3 regions of the Sphingobium wonjuense genome follow, and region 2 is predicted to be linked to each of the others. Evidence: riboswitches for the same ligand, from Rfam matches in the RefSeq annotation. Region 2 holds a riboswitch; each other region holds the start of a gene.
What was found. Region 2 has a riboswitch for cobalamin ahead of cobW (cobalamin biosynthesis protein CobW). Riboswitches for the same ligand answer to the same signal wherever they lie in the genome.
Positions count from the first base shown of each region.

Region 1 (5,186 bases), on a different contig from region 2:
TTCGTACGCCTCGTCCGCCAGATTTTCGACGCGACCGAAGAGGGTGATGGCCGGGGTGAGCTTATATTCGGCGTTGAGGTTCACCAGCACATATTCGCGGAGCGATACGCCGACCGGGACATAGCTGGGGTCGGTGAAGGCGACGTCGCTCTGCCGCCCGTTATAGCGCATGGTCAGCGTACCGGAGAAACGCTCGTCCTTGCTGAAGACGGTTGCGTTGAAGCTGGCGACATGCCTGGGGCGGCGGACTTCCTCGACGCCATTTTCCCGCGCCTTGAGATAGGTGTAGGCTGCGTCCAGCCGGATCTGCGGGACCGGCCGGGCGCTGACGAACACTTCGACGCCGCACTGTTTCGACCGGGTGGTGCGATTGTCCGGGGTCGCGACGAAGGTCGGCGCGGGATAGCTGGTGAAGATTTCATCCTTCAGCCGCGAATCGAAATAGGTCGCGCCGACCGTCGCCAGATTGTCGCCGAAGCTCTGCTCGATCCCGGCTTCCCAGCCTTCCGACTTTTCCGGCTTCAGGTTCGGGTTGCCGATATAGCGGCCATCCGAATAGCCATAGAGTTCGTAATAGCCCGGATTCTTGACGCCGGTGCCATAGGCGCCGCGGATGCGGGTGCCGGTGGCGAAGCGATAGCTGCCCTGCGCGCGCCAGGTCGTGACATCGTCGAACCGGTCGTTTTCGTCCCGGCGGATCGACGCGCCCAGCGACAGGGCGTCATCGACCAACAGTTCATATTGCCCGACCAGACCGACATTGTCCGTGTGTCGCTTGCCCCGAAAGACGAAGGCGGAGGGTGTGGTGTTCTGGAACTGCTCGCGCTCCACATCGACGGCGGCGGTCAGACGGAGGGCGACGCTGTCCGTGCCGAAACGCAGGCTGGATTCCGCGCTGCCTTTATAGCGCTGCCCCTTGTCGCCCGCATTGCGCCCGAAAGCGGTGTAGCCCTTGCGCGTGGTGTCCGCCAACTGGGCCGACACGGCATTGGTCCAGCGGCCATCGAGCGCGGTCAACTCGGCGCGGACAAGGCCGTAAAAGGCCTGGTTCTTGAAGCGCATGCCGGGCGTGTCGACCACATAGCCGAACAGAGGACTGGACGGATCAAATTCGGTGTCGTCGGTGTCGGCGTCGGTCAGGCTGTAGCGGGCGACGCCAGTGATCTTCACATTGTCGGCAGGCGACCAGATCAGCTTGGCGCTCAGGCCCGCGCTGTCCGAACCCAATTTGCGCGTGCCATAGCGCGCGGTCGCTATGCCATCGGTGCGATAATAGGAGCCGGAAAGCGCATAGTCGAGCGTGCCGCTGACCCCGGCCGCGCGAACGCCGCCGGTGAAGGTGCCGAACGATCCGCCTTCGGCACGGGCGGAAAAGCCAGGAGCTTCCGCGCCGGTGAGCGTGATATATTGGATCACGCCACCGATCGCATCAGACCCGTAGAGCGAGGATTGCTGGCCGCGCAGCACTTCCACCTTGGCCGCAGGATCGGCGATCAGCGTACCGAAATCATATTCGCCATAATAGGGATCGGACGCCTCGATCCCGTCGATGAGGACGAGGACGTGATTGCTTTCCGACCCACGAATACGAACCTGCGTAAAGCCGCCGATCGCACCGGTGCGACTGACCGCCACACCCGGAACGTCGCGCAGGATGTCGGACACGATGCGAGTCTGGCGGGTTTCGAGCGCCTGCGCGTCCAGCACGGTGACCGAAGCGCCCAGCTGGTCCACGCGCACCGCATCGCCCGACCGGGAAGCCGTGACGACGATCGTCTCGCCCTTGTCGTTCGTGGTCGGCAGGGTCGGGTTGGATTGGGCGAGCGCCGCGCCGCTGCTGGCGACGGCGAATATCGAAACGGATATGGCAAAAATCTTGGTCATAACTACCCCCTCAAGCGCCAGAGCAACCTGGGCGGGGGCGCGCCGCTCAGTCGGCGGCCTGGAGCCGACGACAAGCGGTAGCCGGGCAAGCGCCATGATCGGGCGCTCGCCCATGGACGCGTGACCGCACGGCCCCAGCCGCACACACTCGTCGCTCAGACGGAAACATACCGTGCCTCGACCATCCCCTGGACCCAGGCAAGAGCGACCAAAACGCCGGCAGGTCTCCTGGCTCGCGGGTCAGGGCTTGATGCACGCCTTCCCAGGCCTTCAGGACAGATCGTCCAGCCCAGTGGCTGCGCCCCTTTTTCACAAAGGGCGCGATGTGCATCGCGCTCGCCGCTTACAGTTGCAGGGACAGCTGCGGATTTGGATGGAGGACCATCCGCACCGCCTTCCCATTTTAAGCCTCTTTCGAGGCACCGGCGCGATCATGATCAGGCGCGTAGCGCCCGCTCGTTCGCGCTCATAGGGCGGTTTGTCGATAATGCCAATTGGAGATTGCGGCCCGTATTGCAGGAATGCTCGAACGGGAAGATGACCGTTTGAGGGGGTGCGGGAAATTCGGAAAGGCTGTTCAGCTAATCGCGACCTGGGGATGCGGTGCGGTCGAGCATCGTTCGATCATCACCGTTTCCAGGATGACGCGCCGTTTGAGATGGATCTGATCCTCGATCCGACGCACCAGTGCGTCCACCGCTTCGCCTGCCATGTCCTCCACAGGCATTTCGATCGTCGTCAACGGCGGCGTGCTCATCGCGGCCCACGGGATGTCGTCGAAGCCGATGACCGAGAGATCCTCCGGGACCCGCTGCCCTCGCGCCTGGACATGCCGCATCACGCCGAGCGCGATCAGATCGGCGCCCACGAACACCGCCGTGGCCGTGCCGGCATCGAGCGCATCGACGACTTGACCGTCCAGATCGATCGAGAAGCTGTTCTCGACGACGAAGCTCAATTCCGCCTGGGACCGGATTGTCTGGATCGCCGCTTCGCACCGGTCGCGCATGCTGGCGATATCCATCGGTCCGCAGATCACGCCGATATGACGGTGGCCCAGTTCGATGAGGTGCGCGATCGCCGCGCGGCCGCCGCCGGCATAGTCGGCCTGGATCGTCTCGAAACCCGGCACCGATCGATCGACGACGATCGTCGGGATATCGGCGATGCTGGCACCCGCCGTGTCGACGTCGCGGATCGGGAACCAGACGATGCCGTCCACGCCACGCTCCGCCAGAACCTTCAGCACTTCCTTCTCAAGGTCGTCGACGCCCCCGGTATCCGTGACGAAGACGCTATAGTCGTGGTGGCGCGCGCGCTGCACGACGGATTGCGCGAGCGTGGGGAAAAACGGGTTGGTCAGATCGGGAACGACGAGTCCGATCGTTCCGGTCTTTCCCGTCCGCGTCGCCTTCGCGCTCATATTCTGGCGGTATCCGAGGTCTTCTGCGACGCGCAGGATACGAATGCGCGACTCCTCGCCCAACGATCCTGTCCTGTTCACGGCATAGGACGCACTGGCCAGCGAAACCCCGGCCGCCTTTGCGACATCCTTCAATGTAATGCGCTTCGCCAAGATCGCCCTTCCGTCGATGCTCACCCGGACGAATGGATCGTCACGGCATGGACTTGCTAACGGACTTCAAACATCATATCCACCATATTAAGTGAAACGTTTCATGGCAAATGGCAGATGGCTTTTGATATTGTCGTTCTCGGCAGCTTGAATACGGATTTCTCGTTCCATGTCGCGACCTTCCCCACGCCGGGTGAGACGGTGCTGGCGGATCGTCTGTCAGTGAGTGCGGGTGGCAAGGGCGGCAATCAGGCGGTCGCCGCCGCCCGCATGAACAAGACGGTGGCGATGATCGCCGCCGTCGGCTCCGATGACCGTGGCACCGCACTCATCGACTATCTCGCGCAAAGTGGCGTCGATGTGGACGGCATATGGCGGCGGGAGCACAGTCCCACCGGACTTGCGACGATCCTGGTCAATGGCGCCGGTGAGAATCTGATCGTCGTCGATCAAGGCGCCAACCGAACGCTGGCACCGTCGGATTTCGAACATCGCCTTCCTGTTGCCCGGTACGCGTTGGCGCAGTTCGAGACGCCACTAGCCACGATCGCCGCATTCCTTCGCACGGCACGTCGAGCGGGCAGCACATGTATTCTCAACGCCGCGCCGGCGAAGCTGGACGGCAAGCGGTTGTTTCCTTTTTGCGACATCCTGGTCATCAATGAGCCTGAACTCGGGGCCTATATCGGCTCATCGGTCAGCGGCCTGACCGAAGATCAGATCGGCGATGCCGCCAAGGCGCTGCTGTCACGGGACGACCAGACCGTGATCGTCACCAGAGGACGCGCCGGAGTGATCGCGATCAGGAGCGGCGCGAAACTTGTCGTGTCGGCCCATCAGGCGGAGGCGGTCGATACCACCGGTGCGGGCGACTGTTTCTGCGGCACATTGGTCGCGGCGCTGTCCGATGGCCTGGCCTTGGGGGCGGCGATCGAACGGGCGAATGCCGCCGCATCGATCGCGGTCCGCAAAGCCGGGGCAGCAACCGCATTGCCGACGGCCGACGAAGTCGATGAATTTCTGGCGTCGCGAGCGCGGGTGCAGCCGCATCTGTCACACTAGACGAATGTCGATCGAGAAGATATGAAACGTTTAACTTATTAGTGCGTCGAAAATGTTGCAGTCGCAGCGGAAAGGGAAGCGGGTTTGGGTGAGATTATACGCGCCTGCGTCGGGGTGGTCGTGTTTTTGGGATTGGCGTGGCTGATTTCGGAAAATCGCCGTGCCTTCGTCCTCCGGCCCGTGCTCGCCGGATTGGCTATCCAGATCGTGCTCGCACTCGCTCTCACCCGGCTTCCGATCATCACGTCCGCGCTTGGCGGCCTTGCCCACGGCGTCGACAGCGTACAGTCGTCCGCGTCGGCGGGTGCGACGTTCGTGTTCGGCTATCTCGGCGGTGGCCCCCAGCCGTTCGTTGCTGCCCAAGGCAATCCGTCGACCTTCATCTTCGGTCTTCAGGTCCTGCCGGCGGTGCTGCTGGTCAGCGCGCTCGCGGCATTGCTGTGGCATTGGGGCGTGCTGCGCTGGATCATCCGGATCGCCGCCCGGTCACTGGGCCGCGTTATGGGCGTGAGCGGCCCGGTCGGCGTGTCGTCGGCCGCCTGCATCTTTCTGGGCATGGTCGAAGCGCCGCTGCTGGTGCGCCCGCTGCTGCCCAAATTGTCGCGCGGAGAGATGTTCATCATCATGGTCGATGGTCTGTCGGTCATCGCCGGATCGACCATGA
Region 1 is NZ_JAYKZY010000002.1:188,155-193,340, reverse strand. It holds gene U5A82_RS04765 (TonB-dependent receptor plug domain-containing protein) at 1-1,884, opposite strand, end outside; cobalamin riboswitch at 2,086-2,326, opposite strand; gene U5A82_RS04760 (LacI family DNA-binding transcriptional regulator) at 2,462-3,460, opposite strand; gene U5A82_RS04755 (ribokinase) at 3,578-4,522, shown strand; gene U5A82_RS04750 (NupC/NupG family nucleoside CNT transporter) at 4,607-5,186, shown strand, end outside.
Region 1: linked by a shared signal. The riboswitch ahead of U5A82_RS04765 (TonB-dependent receptor plug domain-containing protein) and the one ahead of cobW (cobalamin biosynthesis protein CobW) in region 2 are both predicted to bind cobalamin.

Region 2 (5,186 bases):
GATAAGCCCTGCCAGCCGCGACAGAGCGACCAGCGCGGCCTGTGCCGCCTCCATGCCGCCTGCGTCGCACCATTGCGCAAGGTCGCGCAGCGCGGGCACTGGTACGGTCGAAGCCGCATCCAGCCGCGCGTCCTCAAAACCGTCGCCGGGCAGCACGGCCAGCGCGATGCCGCGCGACCGGGCGAGCGCCTCGACCTGTTGCAGTCCATAGCGCCAATAGGGCGTTCCGCCAATCAGCCGGATTAGGACCGCCTTTGCGCCCGACAGCGTCCGTTCGACATAAGTATCGACCGACAATGGATGGATCAGCGCGGCCAGATTGGCGAGTTGCAGCGAAGGAAACGCTGCGTCGGCCGTGCGGGCATGGTGCCACGCTGCCGCGAACGCCCCAAGGTCGCTGTCCGAAAAGGACAGCACCACCAGATCCGCAGGCTCTTGCCCCAGATCCTGCGGGACGGCGGTTTCCTCCATCCCATGGGTTTCGCGGAAGATGACGTGCATGGCCTGCGCCTACGCCAGCAGCACTGCGCGAATGGCCTCGGCATCGACATGATCGTGTTCGGCAATGGCGACCAGTGTGGTGCGGCGCGGCTCATCCGGGCGCCATGGGCGATCGTACTGGTAGCGCACCCGCGCGCCCACCGCCTGCACCAACAGCCGCATCGGCTTGCCCGCCACGGCAGCATAGCCCTTTACGCGCAGGATATGGTGATCGCGCGCCAGCGTCTCGATCCGCGTGACCAGCGGCGCCGGATCGGCGATCTCGCCCCATTCGACCACGGTGCTGTCAAAATCATCATGCTCGTGGTCGTCCTCACCATCGTGGTGCGACGGGCGCGCGGCGATGTCGGCCTCAGCGGCGGCATCAAGGCCAAGAATTACGCACGGATCGACCACGCCTTCGGTCAGTTCGATCACCGGCACCGCGCGGCTGATCTCCGCCGCGATGATCGCGCGCGCGGAGGCAACGCCTTCGGGTCCAGCCAGGTCGACCTTGGTCAGGAGGATCATGTCGGCGCAGGCAAGCTGATCCTCGAACACTTCTGACAGCGGCGTCTCGTGATCGATGCTCGGATCTGCGGCGCGCTGCGCGTCGAGCGCGGCCACATCGGGCGCAAACCGTCCCGCTGCAACCGCCTCGGCATCGGCCAGCGCCAGCACGCCGTCCACGGTGATACGGCTGCGGATCGCGGGCCAGTCGAACGCCTTGAGCAGCGGCTTGGGCAGGGCGAGGCCAGACGTCTCGATCAGGATGTGATCCGGGCGCGGATCGAGCGCCAGCAGCTTTTCCACCGTCGGGATGAAATCGTCCGCCACGGTGCAGCAGATGCAACCATTGGCCAACTCGACGATATTTTCCGCCGGGCAATCGGGAATGGCGCAGGATTCCAGAATTTGGCCATCCACGCCCAGCGAGCCGAATTCGTTTACCACCACGGCCAGCCTGCGGCCGCCGGCATGGCGGATCAGGTGGCTGATGAGCGTGGTCTTCCCGGCGCCCAGAAAGCCCGTGATGATCGTGACCGGCACCTTTGACAGTTCGGGCATGGTAACTTCTCCGCGCGCCAGAGCGAGACACGGCGAGGCTTGCCGGACAAGTCCGGTCGGCGCGCGACGACGGGCGGGCGCGACAAAGCACCCGTTACCACGCAACCCGTGCAGCCCCAGCCACACAGCTTCGTCGCTCAGACGGAGAGTTACCGTGCCGTGACCATACCCTGGATCAGGCAAGAGCGACCGGTGCGCCGGCAGGTCTCCTGGCTCGCGGGTCACAGCTTGATGCACGCCTTCCCAGACTTGCGCCAAGCGCGGTCCAGTGGCTGCTCCTGAATTCAGGAGCATGTGCATCGCGCTATCCGCTTACAGTTGCAGGGACAGCCACGGATTTGGAAGAAAGCTTCCGCACCGCATTCCCGATTAAGCCCTTGCGGGCACCGGCGCGATCATCGAAGGGCGAGTTGCCTCGTTCCTTCACCGCACACCCTAGACGAAAACAGATGCCAAGCCAATTGACGTTGTTGCCTCATCCGTTTCGCACCACCGCCTTATCTCGGTTGGGATGTCTGCCAGACGCTCGATCCCATCACAACGATAGGTCCAGACCGTTATCTCGGTTATCCGTTTTTCTGATTCTGGGAGCGCCTGACCGGGGCAATCGGCCATCCTTGGCCCACCGGAACCGCCCGCGAGACGTAATCCCGAGAATATCCTCAACCCGTCGTTGGCTGAGAGGTTTGCACGTTATCTGGAAAAGTCGCTCCCTTATGCCGTGGGCGAGATCTTCAGCGGCCTGCCTCAAATCCTGAGCAAAGACACGGCTTCGGCCGGATTTCGCGAAAATTTCTGTAGAACGCGCCATCAGCATTCGGATCACTGCGTCCCGCTCGCCGCGATATACGCGAAGCCCGAGCGGCATAAGGACATCGAGATCGATCGAGACGGTGAAGGACATGCCGTCGCGCCTGAGTATGACGCAACAATCCACCCGTTGACGGTCAGGCAACGACTGTGACCTCGATCTCGTCCAAGCGTTTCCAGCGGTAGATCGCAAAGCTGGCGAGCCAGCACAGCACGAACAGTCCGATGATGGCGAAGCCGAGGCTGTTGAAATTCTCGCCCAGTTTGGCGGCAAGGCTCCAGGGCCACCCCTTCAGATCAAGTTTGTCACCTATCAGGGCCAGCGTCTCGATCCCGCCGATGACAATGGCCACGATGGCCGAGATCAGGGTGATGGTGATGTTGTAATAGAGCTTGCGGATCGGCTTTACGAAAGCCCATTCATAAGCGCCCAGCATCACCACGCCGTCCGCCGTATCGATCAGAGCCATACCGACCGCGAACAGCGCGGGCAGCACCAGTATCGTGCCGATCGACAGGCCATTGACCGCCTGGCTGGCCGACATGCCCAGAATGGCGACTTCGGTTGCAGTATCGAACCCCAGCCCGAACAGAAAACCCAGCGGGGCCATATGCCAACTTTTGTTCACGAGACGGAACATCGGCCTGAACAACCGCGAGAGCAGGCCGCGACCACCCAGCAGCAGGTCCAGATCGTCGTCAGCATAGTGGCCGCCCGCGCGAACATGGCCAAACGTCCGCCAGACCGAGCGAAGGATGACCAGATTCATGCCCGCGATGGTGAACAGGAAAATCGCGGAAATTACGGTCGCGACCACGCTGCCGATTTCCTTGAAGACACCGAACCCCGACAGCGCGCTGGCCGTCACAGCGATGGTGATAGATGCAATCGCAATGATGCCGGAATGCCCGATCGCAAACCAGAAACCGACCGAAACCGGGCGCTGACCATCTTGCATCAATTTGCGCGTCACATTGTCGATGGCCGCAATATGATCGGCATCGACCGCGTGACGCAGGCCAAGTCCCCACGCTAGCACGGCGGTGCCCAGCATCAGGGGCTGCGCATGAAACAGGCTATAGGCCCAGATCCACACGGCAATGTTGGCGGCAATCAACCCCGTAAACAAAGCGCCGATCCGGCGGCGCAAGGATAGGGACGCCGATGCGACAGATGCGATCATGACGGACTCCGTGAACGAAGGAAAAATGGGCGGCGTGAGCGCCGCCGCCGGATACGCCGCAAGTCGCGGCCAAGTTTGCGCAGGCCCATCCACGCCCCGGTGCCGCAGACCAGCGTGACCGCCGCCAGCAAGGGCAGGATAAGGATGTAGCGCAGCGAACCTTGGCGCAGGCCGGGCAGGTCAAAGCTGTGCGGCGCGTTCCACAGCCAGCGTCCGGCGCGTCCCCTGCCATCGACTGCACGCAGCAAAGTGCCCGATGCCCCGTCAATATAAAGACGCGTGGTCTGCGGATCGGCCAGCACCGCACGCCACACCGGCAATCGCACCGGCTGCTTGTGGGCATAGTAATAGCTGTCGCCCGCAGGCAGCAGATCAAGCGAGGCGACGCGCGGGCCGTTCCGCAATGCTGCCGCCACATCCGCCTGCGTCAGGGGCGCTAGCCTGCCCGCACTGTCGATCCGCACCCTGCGCCCATCGGCGGCAATGGCCACCAACGCCAGTTTCCCGCCGAGTGGGGCGCTTTCCACCCGGACCGTATCGCTGGGGAACTGGCTGGCCAGCGCGGTTCGCATGTCGGCCCAGAGCATCGATCCGGCCAGACGCTGACGTTCGATCAGTCCGGCCTCACTGTCGAACAGCCCCCATGGGCTCATCGAGAACAACCCGCTGCCGACCCACGTCAGCGTGAGCAGGCCAAACACCAGCCCGGCCATATGATGCCCCCACCACAGCCCGCGATAGGGCGAGCCGAACGCTCCGTCCTTGCCGCGTCGCAAGCGGCTGATCCCGATCCAGATTCCGGTGACGGTCAGGAAGCAACCGGTCAGCGAAGTCCAGATGACCACCTGGCTCCACGCCGCCGGGTTCTGGCGCAGCACCGTCGGGTAAAGCCAGTGCGGCACCGCGCCCAGCCAGCCCCAGAACCGCTCAAACCGTGTGGTCTGCTGCACGATTTCGCCAGTCAGGCCCGCGATATAGGCCGTCGATCCTGCGGCATCGGCATAGTCGACCCGGTACAGCGGGCGGTTGGCGCGAAAGGCTTGAACGGTCCATTGATCGACTGAAATCGGTGTGATCGCGGTTACTGCTCCGGCAATGCCGACGTTTCGCCCGAATTCCGCCCCGACCTTGCCAAGGTCTTTACGGGACAGCAGCGCCAAGGGCGACCCGGACGCAAGGTCATAGTTCTGCGGTGAGGCGCGCATCTGCCAGATCGCGCGCGCATCGCTTTTTTTGGGGACCACCCGCAGCACCGGCCTGCCCGCGACCATCTCAAGCCGGGCCGAAGCCAGTCTGGCATCAGGTGCCAGCCCAATTCGGGCCAGACTGCCACCGGTCGGCAAGTGCAAGGGAGACAAGCCCCGCAGTTGCTCGGTCGGCAGCAGCCGTGGATAATCGACGAAAAGCATCACGAACCCGGTGAGGCACCATAGCGTCATCACCGTACCGATGATGACGCCCATCCAGCGATGCATGAGGAGCAGCGCCCGCAACAGCCGCCCCCGCCTGCGCGCCACCACCACAGGTTGCGTGCCGTCATGCACGGTCAGAACCGCGCGCTGATCGACACATCAATCGAGCGTGGTCGCCCGATTAGCCACTGCTCGTCATTATAGGTGGTGGTCGCGTAATCCTTGTCGAACA
Region 2 is NZ_JAYKZY010000001.1:165,162-170,347, reverse strand. It holds gene cobN (cobaltochelatase subunit CobN) at 1-501, opposite strand, end outside; gene cobW (cobalamin biosynthesis protein CobW) at 511-1,548, opposite strand; cobalamin riboswitch at 1,731-1,954, opposite strand; gene U5A82_RS00845 (hypothetical protein) at 2,084-2,452, opposite strand; gene U5A82_RS00840 (HoxN/HupN/NixA family nickel/cobalt transporter) at 2,496-3,542, opposite strand; gene U5A82_RS00835 (peptidase) at 3,539-5,086, opposite strand; gene U5A82_RS00830 (TonB-dependent receptor) at 5,089-5,186, opposite strand, start outside.

Region 3 (5,186 bases), on a different contig from region 2:
GGAGCGGGGCCTTTGGAAACCCAAGTCCAACAGCGCGGGCTTGCTGCTCGCCAGCCTTTCAGGAGCATGACGATGGCAGAGCGCACCGATGAACAGCATAAGGCGAAGATGCAGAAGAAGCAGGCGGCCCATGACCGGATCGTCGCGGGCAAGACCGTGGAGAAGGGCCTGCTGATCGTCCACACCGGCAAGGGCAAGGGCAAGACGACCGCCGCGCTGGGCATGGTGGTGCGCGCCATAGGGCACGGGAAGAAGGTCGGCGTCGTCCAGTTCGTGAAGGGGGCCATGACGACCGGCGAAAAGGTCGTGTTCGACGCCTTCCCCGATCATGTCGAATTCAAGCCGATGGGGGAGGGCTTCACCTGGAACACGCAGGACCGCGCCCGCGATATCGCCCTGGCGCGCGAAGCGTGGGAGGAGGTCAAGCGGATGATCGCCGACCCGGCCTATGACATGGTGCTGGCCGACGAACTCAACATCGTGCTGCGCTACGACTATCTGCCGCTCGACGAAGTGCTGGCGGTCCTGGCGGACCGGTCGGCCATGAAGCACGTCATCGTGACGGGCCGCAACGCGCCCGAAGCCCTGGTCGAACAGGCCGATCTCGCGACCGAAATGACGCTGCTCAAGCACCCGTTCCGCGAACAGGGCGTCAAGGCGCAGGCGGGCATCGAATTTTGAACCGACCGCCCGGCCTATCTACGCGCGGTGCCTTCTGCCAGCGCTCGCGCCGCTTTCACATAGGCCGGGCCGCCGCAGACCGTCCACGCTTGCGGAATGCTGATCCGCTTCATGCCTTTCAGGACCGGGTGGTGCAGCATTTCGGTGCCCTGATCGGTCACCCGATCGGTCGCGCTTTCCATGATCAGATAGTCGGGCCGGGCAACGACCATTTCCTCCAGGCTCATCTGCGACAGGGGCGGCTTGCCAAGCTTGGCCGCCAGGTTGGTCATCCCCACGCGCTGCATCAGGTCGTCGATCAGCGTCCCCGTGCCGGTCAGATAACCGCGCCGCTGATAATAGGCCGCGACCAGACCGGGCCGCGCCTTGCCGATCCGCGCGAGTTCCGCGTTCATGCGCGCGATCAGCGCCTCGCCGCGCGCGGGATGCCCCACCGCCTTTGCCACCTCGCGGATGGACAGAAGGATCGCATCATAGGTTTCGGCGGATTTAAGATCCACGGCCTTGTATTTCTGCGCCTTGAGGACCGCGATCGCCGGATTGCGCCGCGCAGGCATGCCGATCACCAGATCGGGATCGGCCGCCAGCACTTCTTCGGCAGACCCACCCAATATCGGCAGACCCCGCGCTTGCGCAGCGGCGGCGGACATTTGCGGATCGGTGGCATTGTGGGTCAGTCCGGCAATCTGGTCGCGATCCGCAAGCGCGAGGACGAGTTGGTCGGCGCAGAGGTTAAGCGATATGATCCGACGGGGCGCGGCTGGATCGGGATGCACGGTGCTGGCCGACGCTTGCCCGACCGACAGGATGGCGACGGCACCGCCCAAAAGCCCATAGCGCGCAAAAGACGTAAAGCATGTCATGCGCCAGATTCCATAGCGACACGATCCCGGGACACAAGTGTGACGGGGTGCCCATCCCATGCGAGGCCTATGTGGACGAACATTTCCTGACACCATCACGCCATAGGGGCCTGATCCCGCTTCTTCTAATCGGGCTGGCTGTTGCGGCAATCGCATCGCTCAGTTTCGGGCCGGTGACGCTGCCGCCCGAACGGCTGTTCGCGGCGTTGGCGGGCCATGGCGATCGGGTGGCCCACGCCATCCTGTTCGACTTGCGCCTGCCGCGCACCATCATCGGGCTGATAGTCGGGGCCATGCTCGGTCTGGCAGGTGCGGTCCTGCAGGGCTATCTGCGCAATCCGCTCGCCGAACCATCGGTGCTGGGCGCGTCCAATTGCGCCGCCCTGGGGGCTGTCGGCGCTATCTATTTTGGCATGGCGGAGTGGCATATCGTCATGTTGCCGCTGCTGGCGATCCTCACCGGCCTTGCCGGGCTGACGCTGTTGTTCCTGCTCAGCGGCCGGTCGGAAAGCCCCCTCACGCTGATTCTGGCCGGCATCGCCATATCGACGCTGGCGATCGCGGGGATCAGCCTGGCGCTCAACCTGTCCCCCAACCCTTTTGCGGCGATGGAAATCATGGCCTGGCTGCTTGGATCGATCGAGAACCGGTCGATCGATCATGTCTGGATCGCCTTGCCTTGCATCCTTCTGGGTGGCGCGCTGCTCCTGTTCGACGGGCGGGCGCTGGACGCGCTGTCGCTGGGGGAGGACGGCGCACGGTCGCTGGGCGTCGATCTCAAACAGACCCGCCTGCGCCTGCTCGCCGGAATCGCCATCGGGGTGGGGGGCGCGGTCGCCGTATCCGGATCGATCGGCTTTATCGGCCTCATCGTGCCGCATATCGTGCGTCCTTGGACGGACCGTCGCCCCTCGTCGCTCCTGCTGCCGTCGCTGCTGGGCGGCGCGGTGCTCCTGACCTTTGCCGACATATTGGTCCGGTTGATCCCGACCACCAACGAACTCAAACTGGGCGTGCTGACAGCCTTCCTCGGCGTCCCCGTCTTCTTGGTCCATCTGCTTCGGGAGCGCCGCCTGTGGTGACCATCGCCGTCCACGATCTTTCGGTCGACCTGGGGCGCCGCCCGGTGCTGCGCCATGTCAGCGCCGATTTCCAACCCGCAACGCTGACCGGCATCATAGGTCCCAACGGGGCGGGGAAATCCACCCTGATAAAAGCCATGCTGGGGCTGCTGCCCGCGCGTGAAGGGACGGTCATGATCGACGGGCAGGATCGCGCCAGTCTGGGCGTGCGCGATCTTGCTCGCAGGATCGCCTACCTGCCGCAGGGTCAGACCCTACACTGGCCGCTCAGTGTCGAACGCGTGGTAGCGCTGGGCCGCCTGCCGCATCTGGCGCCGCTGTCCCGCATCACAGACCTCGACCGCGCCGCCATAGTGCAGGCCATGGCCCGCGCCGATGTCGCGCATCTCGCCCAACGCGATGCCACCCAGCTGTCGGGCGGTGAGCGCGCCCGCGTCATGCTGGCGCGCGCGCTGGCCGTCGGCACGCCCGCACTGGTGGTCGATGAACCACTGGCGTCGCTTGATCCCGGGCATCAGATCGACGTGATGGACCTGCTGGCCCGCGAAGCCCGCAATGGGGCAACGGTGGTGACGGTGCTGCACGACCTCACCATGGCGGCGCGCTATTGCGATCGGCTGATCCTGATCGACGGGGGCGCGGTCGTGGCGCGGGGTACGCCAGCCGATGTGCTGACGGCTGAAACGCTGCGTCAGGTCTACGGCATTTCCGCCCGTATCGAACTGGCGGCGACCTGTCCCATGATCGTGCCGATCGCGCGCACGACAGGTGATTGACGCGCTCGTTACGCTTCCCTATCGGCAGTCACGCGACAGGTTCCCCTTGACCGGGGATGAATATGGGAACGGGAAAACCCCGGCTGCCCCTGCAACTGTAAGCGGAGAGCCATCGGCCATTTGCCATTGGGACATCAGTCTCGAGAAGGCGGCCGAATTGGCATCGACCCGCTAGCCAGGAGACCTGCCTGTCGCGGTCGTCTTTCGTGCGGACAGGGTGTTCCGGGCGGACGGGGGTGAACCCGCATGACGGCAAATCTGTGGACCGCATTCGTGCGGGGGTCGTGCCGCGTCTCCAAAACCGGCTGGTCCTCCTGCGGATGCGGACCGTCATGTTTGGACCCTATCGATGTTGACCTTCACGACTCTGGTTTTCCTGCTTTCCTCCTCCGCCGTTGCCGATGAAGGCGCTGCCGATCGGCAAGCGCCGCCGCCCGATGCCGCTGCAACCGCCGACAAAGGCGCTGACGATATTTTGGTCACGGCCACCCGGCTTGCCCTTCCGCTCGATAAGGTTGCGGCGTCGCTGACAGTCCTCGACAAGGCAGCGATCGACCGGATGCAGGATATCGGCGTCAGCGAACTGCTGCTGCGCACGCCGGGTGTCAGCATGGCGCGCAACGGCGGCTATGGCACGGCGACGTCGCTGCGCATTCGCGGCGCGGAAAGCGACCAGACCGTCGTCGTCATCGACGGCGTGAAGCTCAACGACCCTTCCGCGGCGGGCGGCGGCTATAATTTCGCCAATCTGCTGGTCGGCGACGCGGAGCGGATCGAAATATTGCGCGGTCCGCAATCGATCCTCTGGGGCAGCCAGGCGATCGGCGGCGTCGTCAACGTCGTCACCGCCCTGCCGACGCAGGCGCTGGAGGGCAGCTTCGACGTGGAGGCCGGATCGCGCGACACGGTGAGCGCGCGCGCCGCCATCGGCGGGAACACCGGTCCGCTGCGCTGGCGTATCGGTGGCCAGACGTTCACGACGGCGGGCATCTCGGCGATCGCGCCCGCCTTTGGAGGGCGGGAGAGGGATGGTTACCGCAATCGCCAGCTCACCGGCCGGGCGGAAGTGGCGCTGGCGTCCAACCTGACGGTCGATCTGCGCGGCTATTATTCCAGCGGACGCACGGAATTTGACGCGACCACGGCCGACAGTCCGGCCTATGGGCTGAACCGCGAGTTCGTCGGCTATGCGGGCCTCCGGCTCGACTTGCTGGATGGTCGTTTCCGTAACCGCATCGGCTATGGCTATACCGATACCGATCGCGACAATTTCGACCCCCGCCTTGCGCGCAAGCAGACCTTCGATTCCGCCGGTCGCAACCAGCGCCTCGAATATCAGGGCAGCTTCGCCATAGCCGATGGATGGACCGCCCAGTTCGGCGTGGAAAATGAACGCTCGCGCTTCCGCAGCGTCTCGCCGCCATCATCCCTGTCCGCGCCGATCCCCAATCCGGCGCGTGGTCGTGCGGAGATCACCAGCGTCTACGGGCAATTGTCCGTTGAACCGCTGGCGGGCCTGACGCTGACCGGCGGCGCGCGTCATGACGATCATAACCGCTTCGGCGGGCAGACGCTGGCGTCCGCTGGCGCGATCTGGGCGCTGCCCACCGGCACCGTGCTGCGCGCCAGCTATGGCGAGGGATTCAAGGCGCCGACCCTATACCAGCTTTTCTCCGAATATGGGAACCAGGCGCTATCGCCCGAAAGCGCGCATGGCTGGGAAGCGGGCGCGGAACAGCGGTTTCTGGACGGACGCCTGCGGTTCGGCGGGGTCTGGTTCGATC
Region 3 is NZ_JAYKZY010000002.1:198,148-203,333, forward strand. It holds gene cobN (cobaltochelatase subunit CobN) at 1-70, shown strand, start outside; gene cobO (cob(I)yrinic acid a,c-diamide adenosyltransferase) at 73-681, shown strand; gene U5A82_RS04785 (ABC transporter substrate-binding protein) at 696-1,544, opposite strand; gene U5A82_RS04790 (FecCD family ABC transporter permease) at 1,631-2,626, shown strand; gene U5A82_RS04795 (ABC transporter ATP-binding protein) at 2,620-3,402, shown strand; cobalamin riboswitch at 3,423-3,608, shown strand; gene U5A82_RS04800 (TonB-dependent receptor plug domain-containing protein) at 3,752-5,186, shown strand, end outside.
Region 3: linked by a shared signal. The riboswitch ahead of U5A82_RS04800 (TonB-dependent receptor plug domain-containing protein) and the one ahead of cobW (cobalamin biosynthesis protein CobW) in region 2 are both predicted to bind cobalamin.